DNA from 2 places in the Actinopolymorpha sp. B17G11 genome. Region 1 is predicted to be linked to the other one. Evidence: riboswitches for the same ligand, from Rfam matches in the RefSeq annotation. Region 1 holds a riboswitch; the other holds the start of a gene.

Region 1 (4,067 bases):
AAGCCGAATTCGTCCGGTGTCGCCCGTAACGGCCCGGAATCCACCGGCGCGGTGCGCCCGGTGTCCACGACAGGATGCGCGGGTGGCGCTCAGCGGCCTCCGCGGCCGGTGAGCGTGGTCGAGCCGATACCCTGTCGATCGTGTTCCGACGCCGTACGACCGAAGAGGCGCCGCCGCCGTCCGAGGCTGCCGCCGAGACCGCTCCTGCTCGACCGGGCAGCAAGGGTCGGCCCACCCCCAAGCGCCGCGATGCCGAACAGGCACGCAAGGCACGCGTGTCGGCACCGCGTGACCGCAAGGAAGCCATCCGCCAGCAGCGGGAGAAGGCCCGCGCCGAGCGGGCGAAGGTCCAGCAGGCGATGGTGACCGGCGACGACCGCTACCTCCCGGCACGCGACAAGGGCCCGGTGAAGAGGTTCTGCCGCGACTTCGTCGACTCCAGGCGTACTCCCGCGGAGTATCTCCTGCCCTACTTCCTGGTGATCTTCATCGTCATGACGATCCCCATGCCGCAGGTACAGATCGTCGCCACCTACCTGTGGCTGGTCGCGATCATCGTCGTACCGATCGACCTGATCTTCATGGGACGCCGGCTGAAGCGGCAGTTGCGCGAACGCTTCCCGGACGAGAGTCACCGGGGTGCCGTCGCCTACGGCGTCATGCGGGCCACCCAGATCCGCCGGCTCCGCATGCCCAAGCCGCTCGTGAAGCCCGGCGAGACGATCTGAACGACGCCGCGACCGACGCGTCCGGCGAGGTGGTGCGAGCTAGTCGGCGGGATGCAGGCTCATCGGCCCGTAGACCTCGCGCCCCGACTCGAGCAGCACCACCTGGTCGACGCCCACGGCGACGAGATCACGCCAGCACTCACCGACCCAGCTCTCCGCGTCGCTCTGCGAAGGGAATTCGCTGCGCGCCAACTCGCCAGCGTCCACAGGGTTGCCCTCGGCGTCCTCGAGCCGCCACGTCCACGTCATGGCAGGTGAGCCTAGTGGAGGCCCCCACCCTCCTTTGACTTCCGGGTGCGGGCGTGAGACCGTCCGTCCAGCACTACCGCCATGGGGTTGTGGTCGAAAAGGCCACCACCAGCAGGGGAAGCCGGTCCGAGTCCGGCGCTGACCCGCAACCGTAGGCCGCGTGCCAGGTCGCTCGATCCACTGGCTCGATCCAGGGGTTCGACACCAGGCGCCCGCGGCAAGCCGGAGCACCTGACCATGGCGGCCGGCTCCACACCACCCGTCGAGGTCTGCGGGCGGAGCCCGGGTCAGACACCCGAGCCCGCCCTCGGCTCCAGGCGTACGCCGCCTGCGTTGCCGGGGGCATCTCTCGTGTGTGGTCCGGTTCCCGCATCGACCGTGACCGAACACCGTGAGAGGACATCGATGCGGTCCGAGATCCGCCGCCGTCGTCGCGCCGGCCTGCTGTACGCCACGCTGGCCGTTCCGTTCTTCGTCGTACTCTGTGCCGCTGTACTCGCGGCCGTACTCGCCGCTGGCACCGGCACCGCCCACGCGGATGCGTACCGCTTCTGGGGCTTCTACCAGTGGCAGGACGACGCCTGGGCACTGGCAAAGTCCGGCCCTTCCGGCGTCACCCCGAAGGACGGTGCCGTAGAGGGATGGCGGCTCGCCGTCTCGGGCGAGAAGACACCGCCGCGCCTGCCGCGGGCCGCCGGAGACTTCGATCAGATCTGCGGGTCGACACCAGCCGAGACAGGCAAGAAGCGCGTTGCCGTCGTCGTCGACTACGGCCTCGCCGGCGAGGCCGAGGGCGAGCCGGAGCCACCGGACGCCCGCGGTGCATGCGCGGTGGTCGACGCGAAAGCCAGTTCCGCGCAGGTGCTCGCCGCCATCGGTGAGGTACGCGAGCAGAAAGGGCTGGTCTGCGCCATCGACGACTTCCCAGCAACCGGGTGCGGCGACGCCGTCGACTCGGTGCCGGAGTTCCCCACGCCCGAGCCGAGCGTCTCTCTCGCGCTGCCCGCGGCAGCCGCTCCCGCCGGGGACTCCAGCCCAGCTGAGTCTTCAGAAACCGCCGCGAGCGCGGACGCCGAGTCGGATGGGTTCCCAGTCCTGCCGGTGGCAGCCGTCGCGGTCGTGGTCGTGCTGATTGTCGGTGGGTTCATGATCCGGCGTCAGCGCAACGCCGACGCCGGCTCGGCGGGCTGACGGGCCGACCCGTGCGTGCAGCCCATCGCCCCTCCTTCGCCCGGAACCTGCACCCGGGCGCGTGGTGGCTGTGGGCGCTCGGGCTCGCCACCGCCGCCAGCCGGACGACGAACCCGCTGCTGCTCGCCTTGCTGCTGGCGGTTGCGGGTTACGTCGTGGCGGCCAGGCGATCGACCGCGCCGTGGGCCAACTCCTATGCGGCGTTTCTCAAGCTCGGGTTGGCGGTCATCGTGATCCGCGTCGTGTTCCAGGCGGTGTTCGGCGCCGCCGTCGCCGGCCGGACGGTCCTCTTCACCCTGCCCGAGCTGCCCCTGCCGGAGTGGGTCGACGGCATCCGGATCGGCGGCCAGGTCACCGCGGAGGCGCTGGCATCGGCGGTGTACGACGGATTGCGGCTCGCCGCGATACTCGGCTGCGTCGGGGCGGCGAACGCGCTCGCCAACCCCAAGCGCCTGCTCACGCACGTGCCTGGAGCGCTCTATGAGCTGGGTGTCGCGGTCGTGGTCGCCATGACGTTCGCACCTCAGCTCGTCGCCGACGCGGCGCGGGCGCGGGCGGCCCGCCGGCTGCGCGGCCAGCCGGACCGTGGCCTGCGCTCGGTCCGTGCCACCGCCGTACCCGTCCTGGAGGGAGCTTTGGAACGCTCCCTCGCGCTGGCGGCGGCGATGGACTCACGGGGATACGGCCGGCTCGGCAACGTGACCCGGCGGGCCCGCCTGCTCACCTCCGGCCTCGTCCTCGGGGGCCTGATGGGTATCTGCGTCGGCGTCTACGGGCTCCTCGACGCCGGTGCCACCCGAACCCTCGCCCTGCCCGCTCTCGGCGCGGGGCTCGTCACCGCGTGCGCCGGGTTGATGCTCGGTGGCCGGCGCACGGTCCGGACGAGGTACCGGCCAGATCCGTGGGCCCTGCCGGAATGGCTGGTCACCGCCAGCGGCGTTGCCGTCGCCGCTGGCTTCTTGTGGGCATCCGTCGCGGGGGGCGGCGACCTCGTCGCCAGTACCGTGCCGCTCACGGTGCCCGAGCTGCCGATGATCCCCACCGTGGCCGCGCTCCTCGGCCTCCTGCCCGCGTGGTTGGCTCCACCTCCCCTACCGGTGAGCGACGAGGCGCCCGCCGGCCAGCAGGCGGACGACGAACACACAGACGACCAGCGGGCGGGCGACAAACAGGCAGACGACCAGCGGGCGGGCGACCGACGGGGGAAGGTGCAAGCGTCATGATCCGGTTCGAGTCGGTGTCGATGCGCTACCCGGGGAGCGCGAGCCCGGTCCTGCGCGACGTGACGTTCGAGATCGCCGAAGGCGAACTGTGCCTTGTCGTCGGCCAGACCGGCAGTGGCAAGACCACCCTGCTGCGCGCCATCAACGGACTGGTCCCCCACTTCACCGGCGGCACGCTGGGCGGCCGCGTGGTCGTCGACGGGCGCGAGACCCGTACGCACCATCCGCGAGACCTCGCCGACGTCGTGGGCGTGGTTGGTCAGGACCCGTTGGCCGGGTTCGTCACCGACACCGTCGAGGACGAACTGGCCTACGGCATGGAGTCGCTGGCCCTGGCACCCGACGTCATGCGTACCCGGGTGGAGGAGACGCTGGACCTGCTCGGACTCACCGGCGTACGGTCCCGGCCCATCGCCACGCTCTCCGGTGGTCAACAGCAGCGGGTCGCGATCGGCTCCGTCCTCACCAGCCATCCGCGGGTACTCGTGCTGGACGAGCCCACCTCCGCTCTCGACCCGGCGGCCGCCGAGGACGTACTCGCCGCATTGCACCGGCTCGTCCACGACCTCGGCGTCACGGTGGTCCTCGCCGAACATCGGCTGGAACGAGTCGTGCAGTACGCCGACCGGATCGTCCTCGTGCCCGGTGACGGCCAGGCGCTCGCGGTGGGACCGCC
Region 2 (4,067 bases), on a different contig from region 1:
CGGGTCCCAGGCGAAATGGTCCCGCATCCCCGGGCGGGCGAGGAGCAGGGTGCCGGGTCGCAGGTGGCGGCGCGTCGGCGGTTCCGGGCGCGTGCTGTCGGGCTCGTCGCAGGTCCAGCGCGCGCTCCCGGCGAGGAGCCAGACGAACTCGTAGTCGACCAGCGTCCGTGGTCCGAAGGTGGCGCCAGGCGGGTAGTGCGCCACCTCCGGACCGGTCCGGACGACCACACGGCATGTCACGAACAGACAGGTTAGGCCGTCCGGGATCTCAGGTGGACAGGCTGGACCTCACCCGGCGGGTGGCCTCGACCATGTGCCGTAGCGCCGGCTCGACCTCGGCATAGCCGCGGGTCTTGAGTCCGCAGTCGGGGTTGACCCACAGCCGGTCGACCTCCACCGCCTCCAGCGCGAGCCGCAGCGCGGTCTCGATCTCGTCGGTGCTGGGCACCCGCGGCGAGTGGATGTCGTACACCCCGGGCCCGATACCTCGCTGGTAGCCCGCCCGTGCGAGGTCGGCGACGAGTTCCATCCGGGACCGGGCCGCCTCCACGCTGGTGACGTCGGCGTCGAGCGCGTCGATGGTGTCGACGATCTCCCCGAACTCCGAATAGCACATGTGCGAGTGGATCTGGGTGCCGTCGGAGACCCCTGACGTCGCCAGTCGGAACGCCGCGACCGCCCACGCGACGTAGTCCGGTTGCTGCGCCGCTCGCAACGGCAACAGCTCCCGCAGGGCCGGCTCGTCCACCTGGATGTAGCGGATGCCCGCCGCCTCCAGGTCGCGGATCTCGTCCCGCAGCGCCAGCGCCACCTGCTTCGCGGTGTCGGCGAGCGGCTGGTCGTCGCGGACGAAGGACCACGCGAGCATGGTCACCGGGCCTGTCAACATTCCCTTGACAGGCTTCGTCGTCCGCGACTGTGCGTACGTCGTCCATTCCACCGTCATCGGCTCGGGCCGGGACACGTCCCCTGCGAGGATCGGTGGCCGGACATAACGACTGCCGTACGACTGGACCCAGCCATGATCGGTGCTCGCGTAGCCCGCGAGGCGTTCGGCGAAGTACTGCACCATGTCGTTGCGTTCGGGCTCGCCGTGGACCAGCACGTCCAGCCCGACGTCCTCCTGCAGGGCGATCACCCGGTCGATCTCCGCCCGCATCGCGGCGTCGTAGTCGGCCGCGGAGATCCGACCCGCCCGCAGATCGGCCCGTGCGGCGCGGATCTCCTTCGTCTGCGGGAACGACCCGATCGTCGTCGTGGGCAGCAACGGCAGGTTCCCCACCGCCTTCTGGGTGGCCGCCCGGGCGGCGAAGTCGCCTCGTGGCGTGCCCTCGCCCAGCGCGGTGATCCGGGCTCGCACCCGCGCGTCAACCGCACCTTGCCGGGCCGTCGCTCGGGCGCGCGTGGCCGCGGAAAGCTCCGACTCGATCGCGGACCGACCCTCCCGCAGCGCGCGGCCCAGCAGGACCACCTCGGCCACCTTCTGCCGGGCAAACGCCAGCCGTTCGCGAAGGTCCGCCGGCAGGCCCCGCTCCAGGTCGAGGTCGAGCGGGACATGCAGCAGCGAGCACGAGGTGCTCACGACCAGCTCGCCGACCGAACCCAGGAGCGAGGCGGCAGTGGCGAGAGCGCCGGAGAGGTCGGTACGCCAGACGTTGCGGCCGTCGACCAGGCCGGCGAAGAGCGTCTTCCGCGCGAGTCCCGCGCCGGCGATGCGTGCGACGTCGGCCCGGCTGGTCACGAGGTCAAGCGCAACGCCCTCCACCGGCGTACGACCGAGAGTCTGCAGCGCGTCGCCGATCGCCCCGAAGTACGTGGCCACGGCCAGCTTGGGTCGCCGCTTCGGAGGCAGGCCGCCGAGCCGGTCGTAGGCCGTACGGACGGCCTGGATCTCCTCGGGTGTCCGGTCGGCGGCGAGCACCGGCTCGTCGAGCTGCACCCAGGTCGCCCCGGCGGCCGCCAGCTCCGCCAGCAGGTCGGCGTACACGTCGAGCAGGCCCGGCAGCAGGTCGAGCGGCCGGAACCCCTTGGGCGCTTCAGTGTCAGGCTTCGCCAGCAGCAGGAAACTGACCGGGCCGAGGAGCACGGGGCGGGTGTCGATCCCGAGCGCCGCCGCCTCGCGGTACTCGGCGACCGGCTTCCGCGCGGCGTCGCGGTCGAGCCGGAACGCCGTCTCCGGGCCGAGCTCCGGCACGAGGTAGTGGTAGTTGGTGTCGAACCACTTGGTCATCTCCAGTGGCGGCACCCCGGCGGTGCCACGGGCCATCGCGAAGTAACGCTCGAGCCCCTCCAGGCCGGCGAACCGCTCCGGGATCGCGCCGACAAGTACCGCCTGGTCGAGCACGTGGTCGTAGAGCGAGAAGGTGTTGGACGGGATGTCGTCGACGCCGGCGTCGCGCAGCGACTCCCACGTCTGCCGGCGGAGTTGGACGGCGGTCTGGTGAAGAGTCTCGGCATCGGATCGGCTCGCCCAGAATGCCTCCGCCGCGCGCTTGAGCTCGCGCCGTGGGCCGATCCGGGGATATCCGAGCACGGTCGTACGTACTGCCATGGAGTCCTTCCCTCGGGAACTCAGATAGCGGACCGCGACGCCGGGGCGGCGCGCGGGCGGTCGGCAGGTCTTCGGACTCGTGGGCGCTCTGCGCTCTGCCTACTGGCCGTCGCTTCCCAGGCGACCGATGATGTCGGCCCAGTGCGTTCGTACGGCGGTCGTTCCCACTCACCGCTGCGGGGCAGTCCCGGAATCCCACCGGGTTCCCTCTTACCTCGCCCGGCCGGTCACGAAGGGTCGTGCCGGTCGAGCGAACCAACCACACCTACGACCATAGCGCCCAGGGCCCACGGACCGTTGCAGCCCGGCTGAAGCACAGGGCGGGCCTCGGCAGCGGCCTTGTCAGAAGGTGATGAGCGGGTCGCCTACCAGGTCGGCGACGAAGTTGACGAAGAAGAAACCGAAGAACAGGACGTTCAACAGCAGGATCACGGTGTGCCAGGGGCGCGGACGTGCGGGCTTCGGCAGTTGCCGGTTGAGATAGATGAGCATGAACGGATAGATCAGGGCGCCGAAGTTCGCCATGTTCGCCGACCACTGGACGAGGCCGACCGGCACCGCCAGGTGGATGACGATGCTGATGATCACGAGCAGCAGGATCATGAACGGGTAGTAGAACTTCCGTGGATCGCCCTCGATCCACGCGCGCAGCCTCGAACTCGTCGCGTGCGAGGCGTCCGTGGTGGTTCGTACCATCGCCTCGAAGATGCCCAGTTGGGTGCTGAAGAGGACGAAGACGCCCATGAGCAAGGCGACGTAGAAGACGAACGTCCCGTACTCGCCGCGAAGGACGTCGGCGACGAACGTCGGAACGGTCTCGGGGGTCGGCCCTTCGCCCCGGATCTCCACCGCGCGCGCCATCAACAGAGTGGGGAGAAGCATGCCGAGCATCGCACCGACGAAGAAGACGCCCCACATGTCGGTGAGCAGCAGGCGGTACCACCGCCGCCACAGGGCACGGTTCTTCGCGTCGTCGGGGAACGTGATGCCGCTTGCGAGGACGGCGTTCCGGTCGCCACGCAGACCGCTCAGGAAACCGACCCGGTGGCCCATGCCGTAGCCCTTGTCACGGTAGTGGCTCATGATGTACCAGTTCAGCCCGGACGCGAGGGCAGTGAAGCCCGCGAGGCCGCCGAGCTCGGTGGCGGTGATGCCGGCAGGCGGGGCGGCCGGGGTGACGAAGCCACGAATCCCTTCCCACCAAAGGCTCGCGGGCACGAGCAGCAGGTCGAGGATCAGCAGGAGGACGAGGATCGTGCCGACCATGATCCAGTTGGCGAGCTCGAGCGCCCGGCTGATCCGCCGGGCCGTGGCGGTGATGAGGAAGACGACCACGAGCAGCAGGATCGCGTAGATCCGTGGCTCTTCCGCGCCGCTCGCCGCGATCTCTCCGTGCACGAGGGCGTAGACGCCCTGGCCCGCGGACGCCGCCCAACCACCGGCGATGAACGCGAAGATGATGACGAAGACCGACAGCGGCACCCACAGGATCCAGCCGGGCGGCACCCGCCCCCAA

The links. A riboswitch is a leader RNA that binds a small molecule or an ion and turns the genes downstream of it on or off. The one in region 1 is predicted to bind cobalamin.
Region 2: it holds a riboswitch for cobalamin, as region 1 does, so the genes downstream of both, metE (5-methyltetrahydropteroyltriglutamate--homocysteine S-methyltransferase) here and ABN028_RS13730 (SCO2322 family protein) in region 1, are expected to answer to the same signal.

What each region holds. Positions count from the first base shown of each region.
Region 1 is NZ_JBEFTW010000011.1:11,016-15,082, reverse strand. Features, by position in the region: gene ABN028_RS13740 (DUF3043 domain-containing protein) at 141-728, shown strand; gene ABN028_RS13735 (hypothetical protein) at 768-977, opposite strand; cobalamin riboswitch at 1,043-1,231, shown strand; gene ABN028_RS13730 (SCO2322 family protein) at 1,383-2,168, shown strand; gene ABN028_RS13725 (energy-coupling factor transporter transmembrane component T family protein) at 2,180-3,391, shown strand; gene ABN028_RS13720 (ABC transporter ATP-binding protein) at 3,388-4,067, shown strand, end outside.
Region 2 is NZ_JBEFTW010000033.1:56,022-60,088, forward strand. Features, by position in the region: gene ABN028_RS27220 (helix-turn-helix transcriptional regulator) at 1-240, opposite strand, end outside; gene metE (5-methyltetrahydropteroyltriglutamate--homocysteine S-methyltransferase) at 269-2,551, opposite strand; cobalamin riboswitch at 2,597-2,826, opposite strand; gene ABN028_RS27230 (Nramp family divalent metal transporter) at 2,894-4,067, opposite strand, start outside.